DNA from 4 places in the Fictibacillus sp. 23RED33 genome. Region 1 is predicted to be linked to each of the others. Evidence: riboswitches for the same ligand, from Rfam matches in the RefSeq annotation. Region 1 holds a riboswitch; each other region holds the start of a gene.
The links. A riboswitch is a leader RNA that binds a small molecule or an ion and turns the genes downstream of it on or off. The one in region 1 is predicted to bind S-adenosylmethionine.

Region 1 (4,520 bases):
GCCATATTATCCTTTTGGCGAACAAACGGTTTGTGGCCGTACCAGAAGAGACGCAGAAACTCTATCAAGAACTGCGCTCTCATTTAACCAAACTTACAACGGCTAAATCGACTGAAGATATCGCTGCGATCATCACAGAGATGGCAGCAATCATACAAAAACACACAAACTTAAACGATATGAAAACTGCATACCGTAGTTTCAGTGACCCGTCGCAAAAAAGCCAAACAAATAGTGAGACCGATCAAAACTTTGACGACCTTACACGAAACAACGAAACGAAAACGAAGAAAACGATCACTAAGGATGAAGATTCAGACAAGGATAAAGACGACAAAGAAAAAGAGTCTCATTCCTCTTGGCATGATGAAACATCTGACCCGCAGGATTCGTTTTTACAAATGGACCTTGATCAGGGAACAAACACAGATTTGTTAGGAGAAGGTGCGAGGGAAGCAGAAAGTGGTGACGCGGTGTTCGGATCGGTTCAAACGAGCGCTAAAAGTACAGACAACAACGACTTCGACACTCAAAACGAGCATGAAGCCGAAACCGACAACAACCAAAATGGTTCTGACTCTGCAAACCACTTCCCGTACGGAGAAGTGAACAAAAATGTCACCGAGCATTTTGTGCCAGCAAAACCGGCAACCCTCGACGAGATTGCTCAATACGACGAATATAACCAAGAGATCGCGCCGTTCGTTTCGCAGCTGAAACAAAACTTTTTAAAAACGATGGAGCACAAACGAACAGCACCAAGAGAAGATCTGCACTTTGGAAGACTTGGAAAGAAGCTTACGAGACTCGTAACCGATAAGAATCCAAGGCTTTTCCGGAAAAAGCAGGAATCTCCACAAGAACTCGATACGACATTCACGCTCCTCGTCGACTGTTCAGCGTCTATGTTCAACAAGATGGAAGAAACGCAAAAGGGGATCGTGCTTTTTCATGAAACGTTAAAAGCTCTTCGGATTCCACATTCTGTAGTTGGCTTTTGGGAAGATGCAGCAGATGCTTCAAATAACGATCAACCGAATTATTTTCATGAAGTGATCTCCTATCGTAACTCTCTGCATCAATCGGGAGCGCCGATCATACAGCTCGAACCACAAGAAGATAACCGTGACGGATATTCCATCCGACGTATGGGAGAAGAGCTGGCAAAACGACCAGAGCAGCAAAAGATTCTGCTCGTTTTCTCAGACGGTGAACCAGCGGCTTTCGATTATGAATCGCATGGCGTACTCGATACACACGAAGCGGTTACTCGTACAAGAAAGCTTGGGATCGAAACGATTGGTATGTTCATCGCAAACGGAGAGATCACAGAGGAAGAAGAGAAGTTGATGCAGAATATCTATGGTCCGCAAAATGTAGTTGTGCCAAGTGCTTCAGAGCTTGTCGACTATCTGATGCCCGTACTTCGTAAGCTACTTTTCAAATCTTTATAAAACGCCAAAACGCCTGGGTCAGCTCACCCCAAGGCGTTTTTTATGTATGTATCAATACTCCAATAGCTTCAGCCAAGCAAAGATTACTCCAACAAACCCCGTGTAGCTAAAGATCCTGACAGACCATTCTGGTAAGGCTGTTCGAAGTACGCTTGAAAATATGCCGACCACAATAATCGCGGCAAGTAAGATGTAAATGGAAATGATATCGAACGGAATACGAAAAGACAGCCATTGTTCCATCGCCAAACCTCCCTAGTAAGGATAATATCGGACAAAATGCCTATACATTAAGAACAATTCACGAAAAAAGCCGAATTTTTATGTGTTCGAAAATCGGGATATGAAGGATAACATCGGGCACCGCAAATAGGGCAAACGCATATAGTATTACTAATTCAGGTGTTAGGAGTGAATGATGTGAATCAACGTGTAGTAGACGTCATTTTAGCAGAAGCAGAAGAAGAATATTTAGCAAATAATAAAGATGGTACCACGTTTGCTGCAGAACTCGCCTTACTCGCTTCAACGCTTGTGACCGCGGGGGATTTTCTAGCTACGTTCAGTGCAGCGATCGCTCTCAGACAAGTGTACCTCGATCAAGCGCAGGATCTAAAAGACCAGCAAGAACAAGAAGCTCAGATGAAAGACATCCAAGATCAGATTACAGCGTTAAAAAATGAGATTAAAATGCTGAGGGGAAGAAAATAAACGGACTTCCCCCTAATTTTTCATTTGGGATCAATCATACTCTTTCTTTTTCCACTCATCTTCAGGCATCTCAAATTCATCGCTCGAAAATCGTTCTTCTTTAAACGGATCGCCATACATATGAAAGCCGTTTTGCTCCCAAAAGCCTGGCTGATCCTCTTCTAAGAACTCGAACTTACGAATCCACTTTGCACTTTTCCAAAAATAAAGATGCGGAACGATGAGACGCAGCGGAAATCCATGCTTTTCCGTTAACGGCTTGCCGTCAAAAGAGTGCGCAAGAATGACATCGTCTCGCAACAAATCTTGGAGAGGAACATTCGTCGTATAATCGTAATCAGCGTGGACCATCACATACTTTGCTTTTGGATCCACATCAAAGTGCTTTAAAAAGTCCGTAAATTTAACACCTTCAAACGCATTGTCGAACCGTGACCATCTCGTCACACAGTGAATATCTCGTACTACTGTCGTTTGAGGCATCTTCATGATGTCTTCAAAACTAAATTCGACACGTTTTCCTACGAGTCCTTCTACAGATAACGACCATTTTTTCATATCGTAAACAGGAACCTCCCCCTCATGAAGAATAGGGAACTTTTTTGTTTCAACCTGCCCAGGAGGCAAGCGGTTTCCTAGTTTTTCATCGACTTGTGGGACACGCATCTTTTTAATGCGATCCGCTTTGTTAAGGTCCATAAATGAACACCCTTTCTTTAATACGATTGATTCCATTTGAGGTAGCAAAAACAAAAAACGCCATCTTTTATAAAAAAAGAGGACGAGTGGTTGTGTTCACATCCTCTTATCTTTCAGTCTGTAAAACTGTTAGATGTAGCACCGTGCCTAACAAAATAGGTGGTTGCCGGGCTTCATAGGGCTAATTCCCTCCGCCTGCTCGAAATAAGAGACCGATTAATCGGCTTAAAAACGATATGTAAGTTACAACTATTATACATTCAGGACATGAAAAATCAACTTGAAATGAGATCAGCCACAAAAGACATCTCGCGAGAAATGCCTAGATACAGAACGACAACGCCAAAAACCGCTGTACTGATCAAGAAAAAGTAGACGATTTTTTCTTCGGCTTCCTTTTCACTCTGCCTTTTTTCTGATTCAGTCGACTCACTCTTGCCAGAACCTTGAGACGTTTTTTTCTTTTGCTTACCTTTACCAAGACCAAACATAGCTGAAATCCTCCGCATCTTACAGATGTTTCTGTTAACAGTTTTTCATGAAAGCTGTTTTCGTATTCATCGATGTTTAAGATAGAGGTTGATTTCCGCTCCAGGTTGCTCGCTTTCCGCGGGGCAGGCGGTGAGCCACATTTGTTCGTTTCACTCTTAAGTGTCTCACCTGCCCACCTGTCCCGCAGGAGTCTCGCACCTTACACTCCAATCAACTTCTCGAAGAAGCAAATGAACAAAAATGCATTAACTCTACAGAAATTGTCTTCATGAAGAAGGGAGTTTTAACAAATGCAATTTAGTTGTTAAGTGTGGATAACAGTCGTTAACAGCATCTATGAAAAAAGGAAAATAAAAAACCTCCAGAAGTTATAAACACTAACTTCCAGAGGTTTGGGAACATTTTTATTTATATCAATTACTGCTGAACAGCCGCCGCTGCATTTACGCGTCCGTTTTGGAACTGGCTGCCTGTTCCGGATACAGGATCAGCTGTGTTTTCAAGCGCTGCACGGATTTGAGAAGCACTCTTACCTTGAGCCGCAAGAAGTCCTGCTACACCCGCAACAACTGGTGATGCCATAGACGTTCCTGAGAAACTCGCATACTGGTTATTTGGTGTTGTTGAATAGATGTTAACACCTGGCGCTGCGATATCAACCCACGTACCGAAGTTTGAGAATGAAGCTTTACGGTCGTTTTGATCGGTAGCCGCAACTGCAATCGCGTTCGTATAATAAGCAGGGTAGCTAGGAGAAGATACACCCTCATTTCCTGCAGCAGCAATGACTACAGAACCTTTGCCCCATGCATAATCAACTGCGGATTGAAGAGTCTGTGTGCCGCCTGCTCCACCAAGACTTAAATTGATAACTTGCGCACCTTGATCAGCTGCGTAACGAATGCCTTGAGCGACGTCATCGAGTGATCCACTGCCGTTCGCATCAAGAACACGAACTGCTAGAATAGAAGCTTTTGGAGCAAGACCCGCGATTCCCACACCGTTATTTGTGTTCGCAGCCGCGATACCCGCAACGTGTGTACCGTGCTCGTTTTCATCCAATGGATCGTTATCGTCATCTACATAGTCGGCACCTTTAATGACTTTTCCAGCAAGGTCTGGGTGGTTATAGTCAACGCCTGTGTCAATTACTGCAATTTTTAC
Region 2 (4,520 bases), on a different contig from region 1:
CCATTCTGGCTGAGAATAGATATAGACTGACTCGATCGGAGCACCTTTGTCTTTTGCGATTAAAGCTGCGGCACCAGCTGTCGATCCAAAATCAACGCTATCTGAATTCAAAAATTCGAGCGCTTTATTACTTCCCTGACTCTGAACCCATTCCACTTCAATGCCATCTTTTTTGAATGTCTCTTCTGCCCAGCCAAACTTTTTGAGTGCTAGACTTGTTGGAGAGTAAAAGGCATAATCAAGTCTAATCTTCTCCGGCTTCTCACCTTCTTTAGCACTGCTGGAACAGCCCGCTAACACTAAAGCGCCTGCTATGCTTAAAGCCAGTGCTGCTTTTTGCCAAATCTTCATCATGTATTTCCCTCCACGTTTCTCTCTTTTTGTATGGCTATTTTTTGAGTTACTCTTGAAAGTCGTTGACTCCCGTTCCAGGAGTCTCACACCTTGCACTACAATCAACAAGCAAAGAAGCATTAAAGCAAAACCTAAAAATGAATCAGCTATCTCTATTTTTAAAGTTCACACGCATACGTTGAAATGGTACCTCTTAGTCGTTGTGCTTCTTTATACGTGCATCTGTTATGCACCACATCAATACCAGCTTCTTTCGCGATTTTTGCAGCCTCTGGTGAGATGACACCTTCTTGCAGCCAGAACACTTTTGGTTGTGTGATCGCTGCTTCTTTTGCGAGCTCGATCGCTGCTTCTGGACTTCTAAATACTTGAACAACATCTATCGGAAACGGAATGGATTTTAAATCTGGATACGCTTTTTCATCAAGCACTTCGGTTTCTCTTGGATTAACAGGAACGATCTTATAGCCAAGTCGCTGCATCTTTCTAGCTAATCGATGGCTAGGTCTTGCAGGATTGGAACTGAGTCCCACGATCGCTAGCGTCTTAGGTCGTTGAATTTCCTGTCCATTCTCAACTGCTCTATAAAGTGATGATTGCAATGCCCAACGAATGACACCTTCGTCATTAATCGTGATCTCTGTTTTATCCGCTCCGATTCCTGTAGCCGTTTGTATCGCACGATCAAGATCATTCGTAAGATCTTTTACGGATTCAAGTCCGATCGATAACCGAATAAGTTCTTCTGTTACGCCTGTTGCTACTAATTCGTCTCCGCTCAGCTGTTGATGAGTGGTAGAAGCAGGGTGGATAATCAATGATTTTGCATCACCAACATTTGCAACATGTGACCATAATGAGATGTTGTTAATGACCTTACGTCCTGCATCACGCCCGCCTTTAATTCCAAAGTTTACGATCGAACCAAAACCGTTGCTTAAATATTTTTTCGCAAGCTCATGACTTCTGTGCGAAGAAAGACCAGGATATGAAACCCAATCTACTGCTGGATGTTTTTCCAGATGCTCTGCTACTTCTTGTGCGTTCTTCGCATGTTTTTCCACTCGTAGATGCAGTGTTTCTAAACCTTGTAAAAGGAGAAATGCATTGTGTGGACTTAAACAAGCTCCGAAATCTCGTAAAAGCTGAACGCGTAATTTAGTCGCGAAAGCCAATGTTCCAAAATCATTCGCGTATCTTAATCCGTTATAGCTGTTATCTGGCTCAGTGAATCCTGGGTATTTATCTGAATTCCAATTAAAGCGTCCTCCATCCACTACAACACCGCCAATTGCGGTTCCATGTCCGCCGATCCATTTTGTAGCTGAGTGGATTACGATGTCCGCTCCAAAGCTTATTGGCTTTGTGACATATGGTGTTGCAAATGTATTATCGATAATTAGAGGTACATCGTTTTCATGCGCAATATCTGCCACTGCCTCAATATCTAATACGTTAAGACTGGGGTTCCCGATCGTTTCAGCAAAAAATGCTTTCGTGTTTGGAGTAACCGCGTTTCGGAAGTTCTCTGGATCCTCTGCATCAACAAACTTTACGTTGATTCCGTATTTCGGAAGAGTAGTAGAAAATAGGTTGTAAGTACCTCCGTATAGATTCGTAGCTGCAATAATTTCGTCTCCTGCGTGTGCGATGTTTAAGATGGCAAGCGCGATAGCTGACATGCCAGAAGAAGTAGCTACAGCTGCAACACCATCTTCTAGAAGTGCAACTCTTTTCTCAAAAACATCAACAGTTGGATTTCCGATTCGGCTGTAGATGTTTCCTGGCTCATCAAGCGCGAAAAGGCTTTGCGCATGGTCTGTATCAGAAAAAACATAGGAAGTAGTTTGATAGACAGGTACCGCTCGTGATCCTGTCGTTGGGTCAGGCGCTTGGCCCCCATGTAATAGCAATGTTTCAATATCGTATCCGTCAAAAGATTTTGTCATTATAATCGCTCCTTCTCATTATTCAAATAAAATCTATAGGAAAACTAGGGATAAAGAATAATGCTTTTCCCTTTTGCTATATTCAATTTTTAAAATGAAATAAGTGACTAAGTGATGTTGTGCTTGAAGTATGATAAGGGGAAAAAGAAAAACCCCCTTCCTAAGAAGAGGGTTTTGGTCCTCCTCTTATCTTTCAGATCAAAAAAGATCTGTAGGAATTGGCACCTTTCCAAACCAAATGTGGTTTGTTGGTTGCCGGGCTTCATCGGGCCTAGTCCCTCCGCCTCTCTGGATAAGAGATATTCAAATTATGTTTAACACATTAACGTGCTGATGTTTACTTTGTTCTTGAATAGGATTATAGAGTAAGATGTTTTAGAAAGTCAACCGTTTTTTGAAAAATCATAAAAGTATTACAACAGAATGAGTGTTCAACTGTCAGCTTTGAATTAAGATTATGCCCATGCTATGCCGGTTATGCTAACTTTGTTCCACTTTTTTCATCAAACCATTGAAACTCTTCGATTTTTTTTACAAGTTCCGCTATTCGATTGGCAATGGCTTCTCTTTCTCCATAACGAATTTTCTGTTCGGACGATAATTCATCAATCTGAAGTAGTTGCCAATGAGTTACAGTTAGATCCGTAAGTTGAATAAACTCTTCTTGTTTCACTCGACGCTTTACATCTAGATCTCCGTTAGAATAACCTTCTAAAAATCCGTCAGCTATTCTTTTCAAACGGTCTTCAAAGCGATCAAATTCATGTCGTGCATAACGCGGTGCATTAAAAAATGTTGGAAACAACGTCCGATAATTATTAAGAAAATTCCCAGCAAGCGAATCTCCGCTATATAAGATTGGTACAGGATCAATCAAACAGACAGTGCCATCTGAATGCAGCAATATATTCTCTGGAGATGTATCTTGATTAGTAAGTACAACCGTATGATCCGTAATCTCTCTATCCTCCATGCAAGCTTGTAGGTCTACTAAAGCTAATGAAGAAATGGCCCCCTCATACGTTTCTATAAATTTCTTGAAATCATCTATGTATTCATTGTTTTCTTCTTTCATAGATTCTGAAACATCTGATTGAAATTTGCCCGCAATATGTTTACCGTTCCATGAGAGATAACCAAACCCTTTTAAGCCATGATGTGCAGTATTCATCTTGCGAAAGAACTCACCAACTTCCGCTCCAATATGAAACGCTTCTACAACCGTTAGTTGATCTAGTTTGATTGCTTTTCCTGCATAAGATTCCACGGTAAACGTTCTGCCTTTTTCTACATGATAATTGAAAAAGTCAGGGCAGATTCCCGGTTTAACTTGGTTTGCTAGCTCATAGTATGCTCTAGTCGCTGCATATTCTGAGTGCATGGCTTCTTCATCAAACTCAACGTTCTTTCCATACGCCTCTGTTTTCGGAAAACGAACAACCACAGCATCTCCAGTGCGCAGCTGAACAAGATAAGCAAGATGCCAAGCCCCTTCACCTAAATACTGAACCTGAGTCGGATCTTTAAGTTCCTCTAATCCACTTTTTTGCAGTGCATAATCAATCAAGTCAAATGTCTCTTTCATAAGAAGTTCCTCTTTCTATAATTGAAAATACGTTACATGAAACATATATTCGGTATATGTCGAAAAAAATCCTTTTTTCTTAAGATTAATTGTAGGTCTGAAGTCTTATAGAGGGGTATGAGAGGGGTTCAAGGGGGCATTTCAAAGCGGTGATCCTTGCACTTTTCATATAGCGCTCGTCCAGTGTGCTTGTCACCCGCTGGACGAGCTTTTTAAGAATTTTACAGAACCAATTGTCATCAATCTACATATGTGACGATTTCTTCTACAGCTTTTCTTGCGAGTTTTTTCGGTTGATCTTGTGGATGTCCAAGTGAAATAACCATGTTGATCTGTTTCTTAGACGGAATTTCTAAAAAGTCTCGAATCGCATCTTGCGCAAGCAATACGGGACCAGTCATCGGGCAAGTCCCTAGTCCGCGCGCATGGGCTGCGAGCATCAAGTTTTGAATCGCCAAGCAGCTGCTCTTGATTCCTTCTTCTTCCCAGACTGATTCTTCGGCAAGTTCGATCGGATCAAATATTTTTTCACGAAACTTAGATTCGTAAGGAGTGGCTAAACAGATGATCAGCACAGGTGCTCCAGAGAACGCCGTTGCATAAGGGCCGAAAGAGCGCGTCAGCAATTTTGC
Region 3 (4,520 bases), on a different contig from region 1:
TACATGAGTGGAAATGCCACAACTGCAGACGCAATGACGGCTGCCCACCATGTAAACATGATCGGCTGATTAAAGAGCCACTCTACGAGCTGTCCCCCGGGACCATCTCGACCGAACAAAACGATTAACAAGAAACCTACCACAGTTGGGGGTAGTACGAGTGGAAGTAGGAATATTGTTTCGATTAACGTTTTCCCTTTAAACTTCTGGTGAGCCATGATCCTTCCGAAAAATAAGCCGGCTAGGATCACAATCAGTGAAGCTGTCACCGCTATGCCAAGTGATAGTTTGACAGGTGACCAAAAATCTATTGCCATTTCTTTTTCCACCCGCTTATTCCATTGATTTATATGTTGTATTCATCTGTCTTCATCATATCATATCGCCAATTGTTGGTGATGAAAGATGCTGATATTGTCGAACGGCCTTTATTTTTGAGTTTAGACTTAATTCATGTCTAGTTTGACTTAATTGATGATCAGAACGACTTAATTTTTCTGAGTAAGACTTAATTTTTCTTATTTAGACTTAATATTCAAAAAAAGGTGTTCATCGGATGCCTTAAAACATCTGTAAATGAAAAAAGCTGCTTAGATGAGTGGATTTCACTCATCTAGTCAGCTCATTCATCCTTATTCTTATTCTTTAACAGCTAGCACTGAACCTTTGTACTCTTTATCAATAAAATCGGTAATTTCTTTCGAATGAAGCACTTCTAACAAGGTTTTGATAGATTTCTTCTCTTTGTCGCCTTCACGAACTGTGATAATATTCGCAAATGGTGAATCTGAACCTTCAAGTGCGATGGAATCTTTCTTCGGGTTCAAATCCGCATCGATTGCATAATTTGTGTTGATCACAATCGCATCGCCTTCATCATTCTCGTATGCTTTAGTCAACAGCCCTGGATCAATGTCTGCCACAAACTCTAAGTTTTTCGGATTTTCTACAATATCGCTTATTTGCGCTTCGTAGCCCTTTCCTTCTTTTAGTTTGATCAGTCCCTCTGCTTCAAAGATTGACAAGATACGCCCGTGCTCAGCAATTGAATTACTTAAGATAACCTTCCCGCCTTCTGGTAGGTCTTTTAATGACTTATGTCTCTTCGAATAAACGCCCATCGGCTCTAAGTGAACAGCTCCTGCATTTTCAAATTTATACTTCGGATTATCTTTCACTTGCTGTGTTAGATATGGAATGTGCTGAAAATAGTTCGCATCAATTTCTTTTTCATATAAAGACTTATTCGGTAAGATATAATCTTGGAATTTAACGATTTCTAATTCAATGCCTTTATCCTCTAAAAGCGGCTTCGCTTCCTCTAAAATTTCTGCGTGTGGTACATTTGATGCTCCAATCACTAGCTTTTCTGTTTTCTCTCCACCACTTGTTGATGAGCCACAAGCCGCTAATAAAAATACTGCGAAACTTGCGAGTAATACTTGGATGATTCTTTTCATGATCTGATCCCCTATCCTTTAGTTTCTATAAGTTCTTTGATAAAAGATGCTCTTTAAGAGGTGGTACAAAAAAACCTCCTGTTCTCATAACAGAGACAGAAGGCTTCTCGAAAACGATTCCGATAATCCTCTCATCTCTCAGTGTGACCACTGTTAGATTTAGCACCGTTTTCATATTGATTATTATTCAACATGAATGGTTGCCGGGTTTCATAGGGCTAATTCCCTCCACCTGCTCTTAATAAGAGTATTCCTATCAAATTACTTTGTATTATCACAGGAATTTTGTAAAATGTCAAACACTTTTTTCAAATTATTCTGAACAGAAACTTTAACATTCTTTACTAACCATTCAGAAGTAGAAGAAATTAATTTATCGAAATGGACAATTGAAGAATACGTATGATTGGCACCCTCTATTAGTACTATTGAGCTTCTACCAATTTTCCTCTTTCTTGATTCTTCAAAATAGTGAGAGCAATATCTTGAAGATATAACTGGATCGTCCGAGCCATGGATGAACAGTGCGTTACCACGAAACTGTTTGATGTCTTCTAACGGTGAATAAGCTTGAAGCGAAAGTAAAAATTCTTCGGTTATCGCATACCCTAGATGATCAATCACGGGGTGCTCTCCGTTATAACCAACTATTTCTTTAATATCTTCAAATGGATTCCCTACTGCAGACCAAGTGATCACATTCCCAATCCTATCATCATCAGCTACAGTGCAAATCGCTACCGCACCACCTAAACTATGACCGATTAACGTTATTGCATTTTGATCAATGTTAGGTAGTTTGCTACCAAAAGAAATAATTTCCTTCGTCTGATCGATAAAACAAGCAAACTCATTATCTCCATATTCCCCTTCACTCTCACCACAGCCAGCATAGTCAAATCTCAATACAGCAAACCCTAGTTTAACGAGTTCTTGAGCCGTTTTAACAAACAGACGATCTACACCAATTCGTGTACTCGTAAAACCGTGACAAATAATGATTAGCGGAAACTTCTCTTCACCTTCACCACTCCAATTAGGAAAATGAATGGTGTGAGCCAATTTTCTGTCTTTCCACCATATACAATTCGACATAACCATATCACCCACTCCTTTTCTCTCTATTGAAATTCACTTAACCAGTATGATAAACGCAAAAAAACCGTGTTCCCTTAGAGAACACGGTTCCATACATAAAATCCGTTCGTTCTCTCATCTCTCAGCAAAAAACTGCTGTTAGATTTAGCACCGTTTCGGTCAAAACATAGTTCATCCGATGGTTGCCGGGCTTCATTGGGCTAATTCCCTCCGCCTGCTCTTAATAAGAGTTTCATTATTAATTTAAGGATAATCATAGGCTACTTGCTAATTGTTGTCAATAAAAAAACAAACCATGATCAAGTTTGCCAACAGAATATTATTAAATGACGAGGAGATGATAAAGAAATGTAGTAGTTCATGACGTAACAACGAACGGGTGATTTCAATGATATTTTTTAAGAAGAAAAAGAAAAAACAACAAGAATCAAATACAGATCCTACAAAAGGTACATTGACATTCCCAGAGCTCATGAAAAAGCTAAGAGCTTCAGCAGACTTTTCTACCGTTAAGCAATCATCACTCAGCACATTTTATATCTCTTATTATAAAACACTTGTAAATCCCGAATTTGTTCATCGGGATTTATTACCCTATATAACAGACATTCAATTAAAGAACTTAGATGACATACAAAAGCATTTGCCGTTAGATGGGATGGTCAAAACGAATGATGTGCATGACATCGCTAACAAAGTAACAGAGGGGTTTATTCTTATTCAAATGAATAAAGAGGACCCGGAAGGATTGCTTGTTCCAAGTCTATCGACCGAAAACAGGCAGATTTCTATCCCTGAAACTGAGTTTAGCGTTGTAGGTCCAAAGGAAGCTTTTGTTGAATCATTAGACACAAATTTAAATCTTATTCGTAAACGACTTCCTATTCCTGAATTCACAGTTAAGGAAGTACGGGTTGGGAAACTCTCAAAAACGAGAGTAGCCATCATTTATATCGACGGAATCGCGGATGAAGAAAATGTGAACACGGCGATTCAGCGAGTCAATGATATCGAGTACGATCATATTGTAGATAGTTCTTATATCAATCAAATGATCTCCGACAATGAGAACTCTCCTTTTCCACAGCTCATTGATACAGAGCGGCCAGACCGGGTAGCGAGTGTTTTATCTGAAGGAAAAGTGGCGATTATGGCTGACGGATCTCCCCATGCGTTAACGGGTCCAACAACCATCGTGGAATTTTTCTCCGCTTTCGAAGACTATTTTCTAAATTGGACGCTCGCTTCTGCCTTTCGATTGATTCGACTCATGGCTGTCATGTTTTCCGTGTTATCAACGCCTCTGTATGTAGCAGTATTAACGTTTCATTATGAAATGATTCCGGAAAATCTACTAGCTACACTCGTTGCTTCACGTAATGATATTCCTTTCCCACCTATACTGGAAGCTATCGTACTAGAACTTTCCATCGAGTTGCTTCGAGAAGCTGGTGCCAGGCTGCCTTCTAAGGTCGGTCAAACAATCGGTATTGTAGGAGGTATCGTTATCGGAACGGCAGCGGTACAAGCAGGATTAACAAGTAACGTTTTGTTAATCATTGTTGCTTTAGCCGCTCTTGCTTCTTTTACAACACCTGTCTATCAGATGAGTAACACGATTCGTTTATTGCGTTTTCCCTTTTTATTGTTTGCCCAGTTTTTAGGGGTTCTAGGTGTTGGTATCTGTTTCGCTTTTATCGTTTCTCATCTGCTGAAACTAACATCTCTAGGAAGACCTTATATCGCACCATTATATCCGCTTCGTGCAAATGATCTAAAAGATGCTCTTGTACGACTGCCGTTCAGTATGCAAAATAGCCGACCATCTTTATTAAGACCACAGGATAAGGCAAGGATGAATAAAAAGCGGGCAACAGCAAAGCATGACATTGAGGACTAAAAAATGAGGGGTATGTATGTCTCAGATCAGTGAAAACAAGCAGATATCACCTTATATGGCTT
Region 4 (4,520 bases), on a different contig from region 1:
CCGTTTACAGCAGCTATATCTACCGAGTCTAGCGTTCTTGGAGTTTGAGCAGCTTCAACAGGCTGGAACTTCAAGTTCTTTGGATTTTTTGTCACATCTTTTTCTGAGACTCTTAACGGGTTTGCTGAAGAATCGATTTCAATTAGTCCATTGTCTCTCAAAACAGTAAGTCCTCTTGCTAAATTCGTAGGATCATTGGCTAGTGAAACCGTACTTCCATGCTTGATCTCGTCTATAGACTTGAATTTTTTAGAATAGATACCGATTGGTGCAGTGGGTACGGTAACAACTGAAGCTAGTTTCATATCATTCTCTTCTGAAAAAGCGTCCATGTACACTTTATGCTGAAACAGGTTTGCATCTAGCGAACCGCTCTTTAAAGAGATGTTCGGTTGTACATAATCATTAAACTCTTTCACTTCAACGCTGTATCCTTTTTTCTCTAGGTATGGCTTCACGCCTTTTTCAAGCATGTCGCTGTAAGGCACGGTTGCGCCGAGCGTGATCTCTTTACTTTCTTTTTCACCCGAAGCGCCACATCCCGCTAAAACGCCGATTAATAAAGCTGCTGTAAGAAATATGTTAAATCGTTTCATATGTTTTCTCTCCTCACTCACTCTCTATTTATTTACTTTCCGTTAGCACCGGTCTAAATCTAGCTGCAGGATGATCGTTTGGCAGCAGCGGCTGTCCGGGTGAGAATAGTTTCTCACGAAGCGTGCCACTGTTGTACTCTTTTTTATAGAGTCCTCTTTCTTGAAGAACAGGTACAACAAGCTCCACGAAAGCTTCTAAGTCTCCTGGTGTTACGAGGTGATTAAGGTTGAAACCATCCACCCCAGACTCTTCAAACTGCTTTTGTATCCCATCCGCTACCTCTTCTGGATTGCCGACTATAAAACTACCTTTGTCAGGTGACTCGAAGCGATTCAATACCTCTCCTACTGTTAACGGTTTAGGAGCATCCGTAGTGAGGGTAGCGGCCTTATAATGTCCGCCTTCTGTTGATTTATTGTACGAGAATGGAAGTTCCGGATCTAAATCTTCATATTCCGCGATATCATATCCACTTGCTCCATATTGAGCTTTTGCAGCATCGGCACTCCAAACACTTGCATACTCATTGAATTTTTCCTCGGCTTCCTCTGTCGTTCTTCCTACCACCACGTTTAAAAAAGAAAAGATCTTAATGTTTTCTGGATTTCGGCCTTGTTTTGCAGCGAGCTTACGGATATCGTCAGCATAAAATCGAATTCTCTCTGGCGTTGGACCACCTACAAAAATACATTCAGCATGCTTGGCCGCAAAGTCTCGTCCACGCTCAGACGTTCCCGCTTGGTAGATCACAGGTGTCCGCTGGAAAGAAGGCTCGCTCAAGTGAGGTCCTTCAACGCTGAAGTATTGCCCCTCATGATTGATCTCATGTACCTTACCGGGATCCACTAATTTATTGTTTTCAACATCTTCTACAACTGCTCCATCTTCCCAGCTGCTCTCCCAAAGCTTATACGAAACATCCAGATATTCATCCGCGATGTTATACCGTTCATCGTGCTTGATCATATTCTGCAATCCAAAATTCCTCGCTGCGTTCGGCAAGTAAGAAGTGACTACATTCCATGCGATTCGCCCATTCGTTAGGTGATCTAGCGTAGAAAAACGACGTGCGTTGCCAAATGGCTGCTCATAGGTTGTGCTCACCGTCACAGCAAAAGACAGGTTCTCTGTTACGCTTGCCATGGCCGACACGAGAAGTGCCGGATCGTTTAATGGAACTTGAAGCCCATCACGAATAGAAGGAGCTTTACTTTGTTTATAAACGTCATAAATCCCTAACACATCCGCAAAAAATACAGCGTCAAACTTTCCTCTTTCTAAAAGCTTCGCATAGTCGATCCAGTAATTCAGATCTTTATAGCTTCTATGTCTCTTGTTCTCCGGATGCTTCCAAAGACCATGAGAATTGTGCATGGCACTTGTCATCTCAAACGCGTTTAACAAAATTTCTTTACCCAAAATAATTTCCTCCATCCGATTTTTTTGTACCCGCTCCAAGAGAAAATAAAAAAACCTCTTCAGCGATGAGAAGAGGTTGAAAAAATACGCGAAATAAAACATACGTATATAGATCTCCTCTTATCTTTCAAGCTTTCGCCTGCTGGAATTGGCACAATCCTAAAAATAGTTGTTGCCGAGGCTTCAAAGGGCCAGTCCCTCCACCTCTCTCGATAAGGAATCGATATTATTCAATTTAGTAACGAAATATACAGGAATAAAAATAGACTGTCAATGGAATTTAGAGAAATAAAATAATTTTCTTAACAATCAGTTTTTAGTTGACAGTGGTTTGCTTTATCCTCTATAGTGATGACTAATAATTAAATAATGTATCTTATCAAGAGTCAGGGGAGGAACTGGTCCTACGATCCTGCAGCAACCGCTTTTTATAAAGAAAGGTGCTATTTCCAGCAGATGTTTTTTGAATGTCTGATAGATGAGAGAGCGTGTTAGCATATGGAATCTACGTCCTCTTTCGTCTTTGAAAGAGGGCTTTTTTATTTTTGGTGTCCTTCGCTGTACTTGTGAGCGTATGATTTTCGCTCCAGGTGCTCGCTTTCCGTGGGGCAATCGGTGAGCCCCTTGCCGCTTCGCGCCCTTAAGGGTCTCACCTGACCGCTTGTCCCACAGGAGTCTCGCACCTTGCGCTCCAATCAACCTATCTAAGATGTCTAATAACAAAACCAATCTACTAAAACCTTACTGAAAAAAATTTAGGAGGGAACTATGAGCTTACCTTTGAGAAAAGCCACTGAGATAGATCATTTTGAAGAAGCGATTAATACTGCTCTAGCACTGAAAGAAGCGTTTAAGAAACGCGCAGATTATGTAGATCAAGAAGGCATTTTTCCTTATGAGAACTTTCAAGATTTAAAGAATCATGATTTTCTTTCTCTTACCATCCCAAAAGAATTTGGTGGTAAAGGATTAAATCTAGTTGAATTCTTAACCATTCAAGAGCATTTAGCCGAGGGAGATGCTCCTACTGCTCTTTCTCTTGGCTGGCATCTCGGTACTCTTTTAGATGCGGCTGAAAATCGTCACTGGAACGGAGATGCATTCGCTGATCTCAGCCGAAAAGTTGTTGAACAGAAAGCACTCATTAACTTGGCACAAACAGAGCGTGCGACGGGAAGTCCGTCTCGAGGCGGTATTCCTACTACAACTGCAGACAAGAAAGCAGATGGATGGCTGATCAACGGAAGTAAAGCTTTTACTTCTATGGCAGAAGCACTTGATTACTCAGTCATTACAGCTACCATCTCAGAAACCAATCATAAAGGATTTTTCTTAGTGAATCACCGTGATAAAGGGGTTTTTGTAAAAGAAACATGGGACAGCATCTCGATGAGAGGAACAAAAAGTGATGACCTTCTTTTGAAAGACGTTTATGTACGAAAAGAAAATCTTCTAGGCGTAGAGGATGGGAAGAACCTCATACCTAAAGGCTGGTATCTTCAGGTGCCTGCTGTGTACCTAGGTATCGCAAGAGCAGCGCGGAATTACGCGATTGAATTTGCGTCAGAGTATAGCCCTAACACTTTATCAGGACCGATCTCAGACGTACCAGAGGTGAGAAGAAAGATTGGTAAGATAGAACTTGAGCTATTCCAAGCAAGAACGATCCTTCATGCCGTTGCTGAAAAATGGGTAAACCACCCTGAACAACGTCAAAATCTAGGTACAGAACTCGCTGCCGTTAAACATTCTGTAACAAATAGTGCGAACAAGGTCGTTGATCTCGCGATGAGAATCGTTGGGGCTCGTAGTCTTTCTGTACAAAATCCGCTTCAGCGGCATTTTCGAGATGTAAGAGCCGGCCTTCATAATCCACCAACAGATGATGCGATCGTTTATTCGTTAGCGGATGCAGCGCTTAAGTAAAAGAAGTCAACTGACAGATTCATGTTAAACTAAACATTTTTTTATATGATGAGATTTAGATCACCATAGGTTATTATGGATACAATATATTTCCATATCAACTCATAAAAGGGTGGTTTAATTTGAGAGCGCTTCTTACATTCACTTATTTACAAGCACTTTCTTGCATCTTTCCAGTCATCATCTTTGGTGCGTTAGCTCTTTCAAAATTCGTCAGCATTCCGTTCATCCCTCGATACGATTTCATACTCCTTCTTTGTCTCCTTACACAAGTTGCCATGATCGTAACGAAACTTGAAACGATAGATGAACTTAAAGTCATCTGTGTCTTTCACTTGATTGGACTTGCTCTAGAGCTATTTAAAGTTCACATGGGGTCTTGGAGCTATCCTGAAGAGGCTTATTCTAAGATCTACGGTGTACCTCTTTACAGCGGTTTTATGTATGCAAGTGTTGCGAGCTATATTTGCCAAAGCTGGCGGAGGTTAGACCTTCAGATTAAGGGCTGGCCGAATCCCCTCTTTTCTTTTGGGATATGCGTACTGATTTATTTTAACTTTTTTACTCATCATTATTTG

Region 2: it holds a riboswitch for S-adenosylmethionine, as region 1 does, so the genes downstream of both, IHV09_RS01590 (PLP-dependent aspartate aminotransferase family protein) here and IHV09_RS08455 (sulfite oxidase-like oxidoreductase) in region 1, are expected to answer to the same signal.
Region 3: it holds a riboswitch for S-adenosylmethionine, as region 1 does, so the genes downstream of both, IHV09_RS07800 (alpha/beta hydrolase) here and IHV09_RS08455 (sulfite oxidase-like oxidoreductase) in region 1, are expected to answer to the same signal.
Region 4: it holds a riboswitch for S-adenosylmethionine, as region 1 does, so the genes downstream of both, IHV09_RS17795 (LLM class flavin-dependent oxidoreductase) here and IHV09_RS08455 (sulfite oxidase-like oxidoreductase) in region 1, are expected to answer to the same signal.

The regions. Positions count from the first base shown of each region.
Region 1 is NZ_JACZDX010000002.1:1,608-6,127, forward strand. It holds gene IHV09_RS08440 (vWA domain-containing protein) at 1-1,454, shown strand, start outside; gene IHV09_RS08445 (hypothetical protein) at 1,506-1,697, opposite strand; gene IHV09_RS08450 (hypothetical protein) at 1,875-2,165, shown strand; gene IHV09_RS08455 (sulfite oxidase-like oxidoreductase) at 2,196-2,864, opposite strand; SAM riboswitch class I at 2,968-3,075, opposite strand; gene IHV09_RS08460 (hypothetical protein) at 3,140-3,355, opposite strand; gene IHV09_RS08465 (S8 family peptidase) at 3,774-4,520, opposite strand, start outside.
Region 2 is NZ_JACZDX010000001.1:295,920-300,439, reverse strand. It holds gene IHV09_RS01595 (aliphatic sulfonate ABC transporter substrate-binding protein) at 1-354, opposite strand, end outside; gene IHV09_RS01590 (PLP-dependent aspartate aminotransferase family protein) at 513-2,303, opposite strand; SAM riboswitch class I at 2,487-2,602, opposite strand; gene IHV09_RS01585 (hypothetical protein) at 2,779-3,888, opposite strand; gene IHV09_RS01580 (nitroreductase family protein) at 4,128-4,520, opposite strand, start outside.
Region 3 is NZ_JACZDX010000001.1:1,501,998-1,506,517, forward strand. It holds gene modB (molybdate ABC transporter permease subunit) at 1-317, opposite strand, end outside; gene IHV09_RS07795 (MetQ/NlpA family ABC transporter substrate-binding protein) at 639-1,460, opposite strand; SAM riboswitch class I at 1,589-1,708, opposite strand; gene IHV09_RS07800 (alpha/beta hydrolase) at 1,722-2,561, opposite strand; SAM riboswitch class I at 2,670-2,788, opposite strand; gene IHV09_RS07805 (spore germination protein) at 2,947-4,458, shown strand; gene IHV09_RS07810 (GerAB/ArcD/ProY family transporter) at 4,475-4,520, shown strand, end outside.
Region 4 is NZ_JACZDX010000006.1:145,200-149,719, forward strand. It holds gene IHV09_RS17790 (MetQ/NlpA family ABC transporter substrate-binding protein) at 1-596, opposite strand, end outside; gene IHV09_RS17795 (LLM class flavin-dependent oxidoreductase) at 625-2,016, opposite strand; SAM riboswitch class I at 2,134-2,235, opposite strand; SAM riboswitch class I at 2,390-2,501, shown strand; gene IHV09_RS17800 (acyl-CoA dehydrogenase family protein) at 2,785-3,942, shown strand; gene IHV09_RS17805 (DUF817 domain-containing protein) at 4,065-4,520, shown strand, end outside.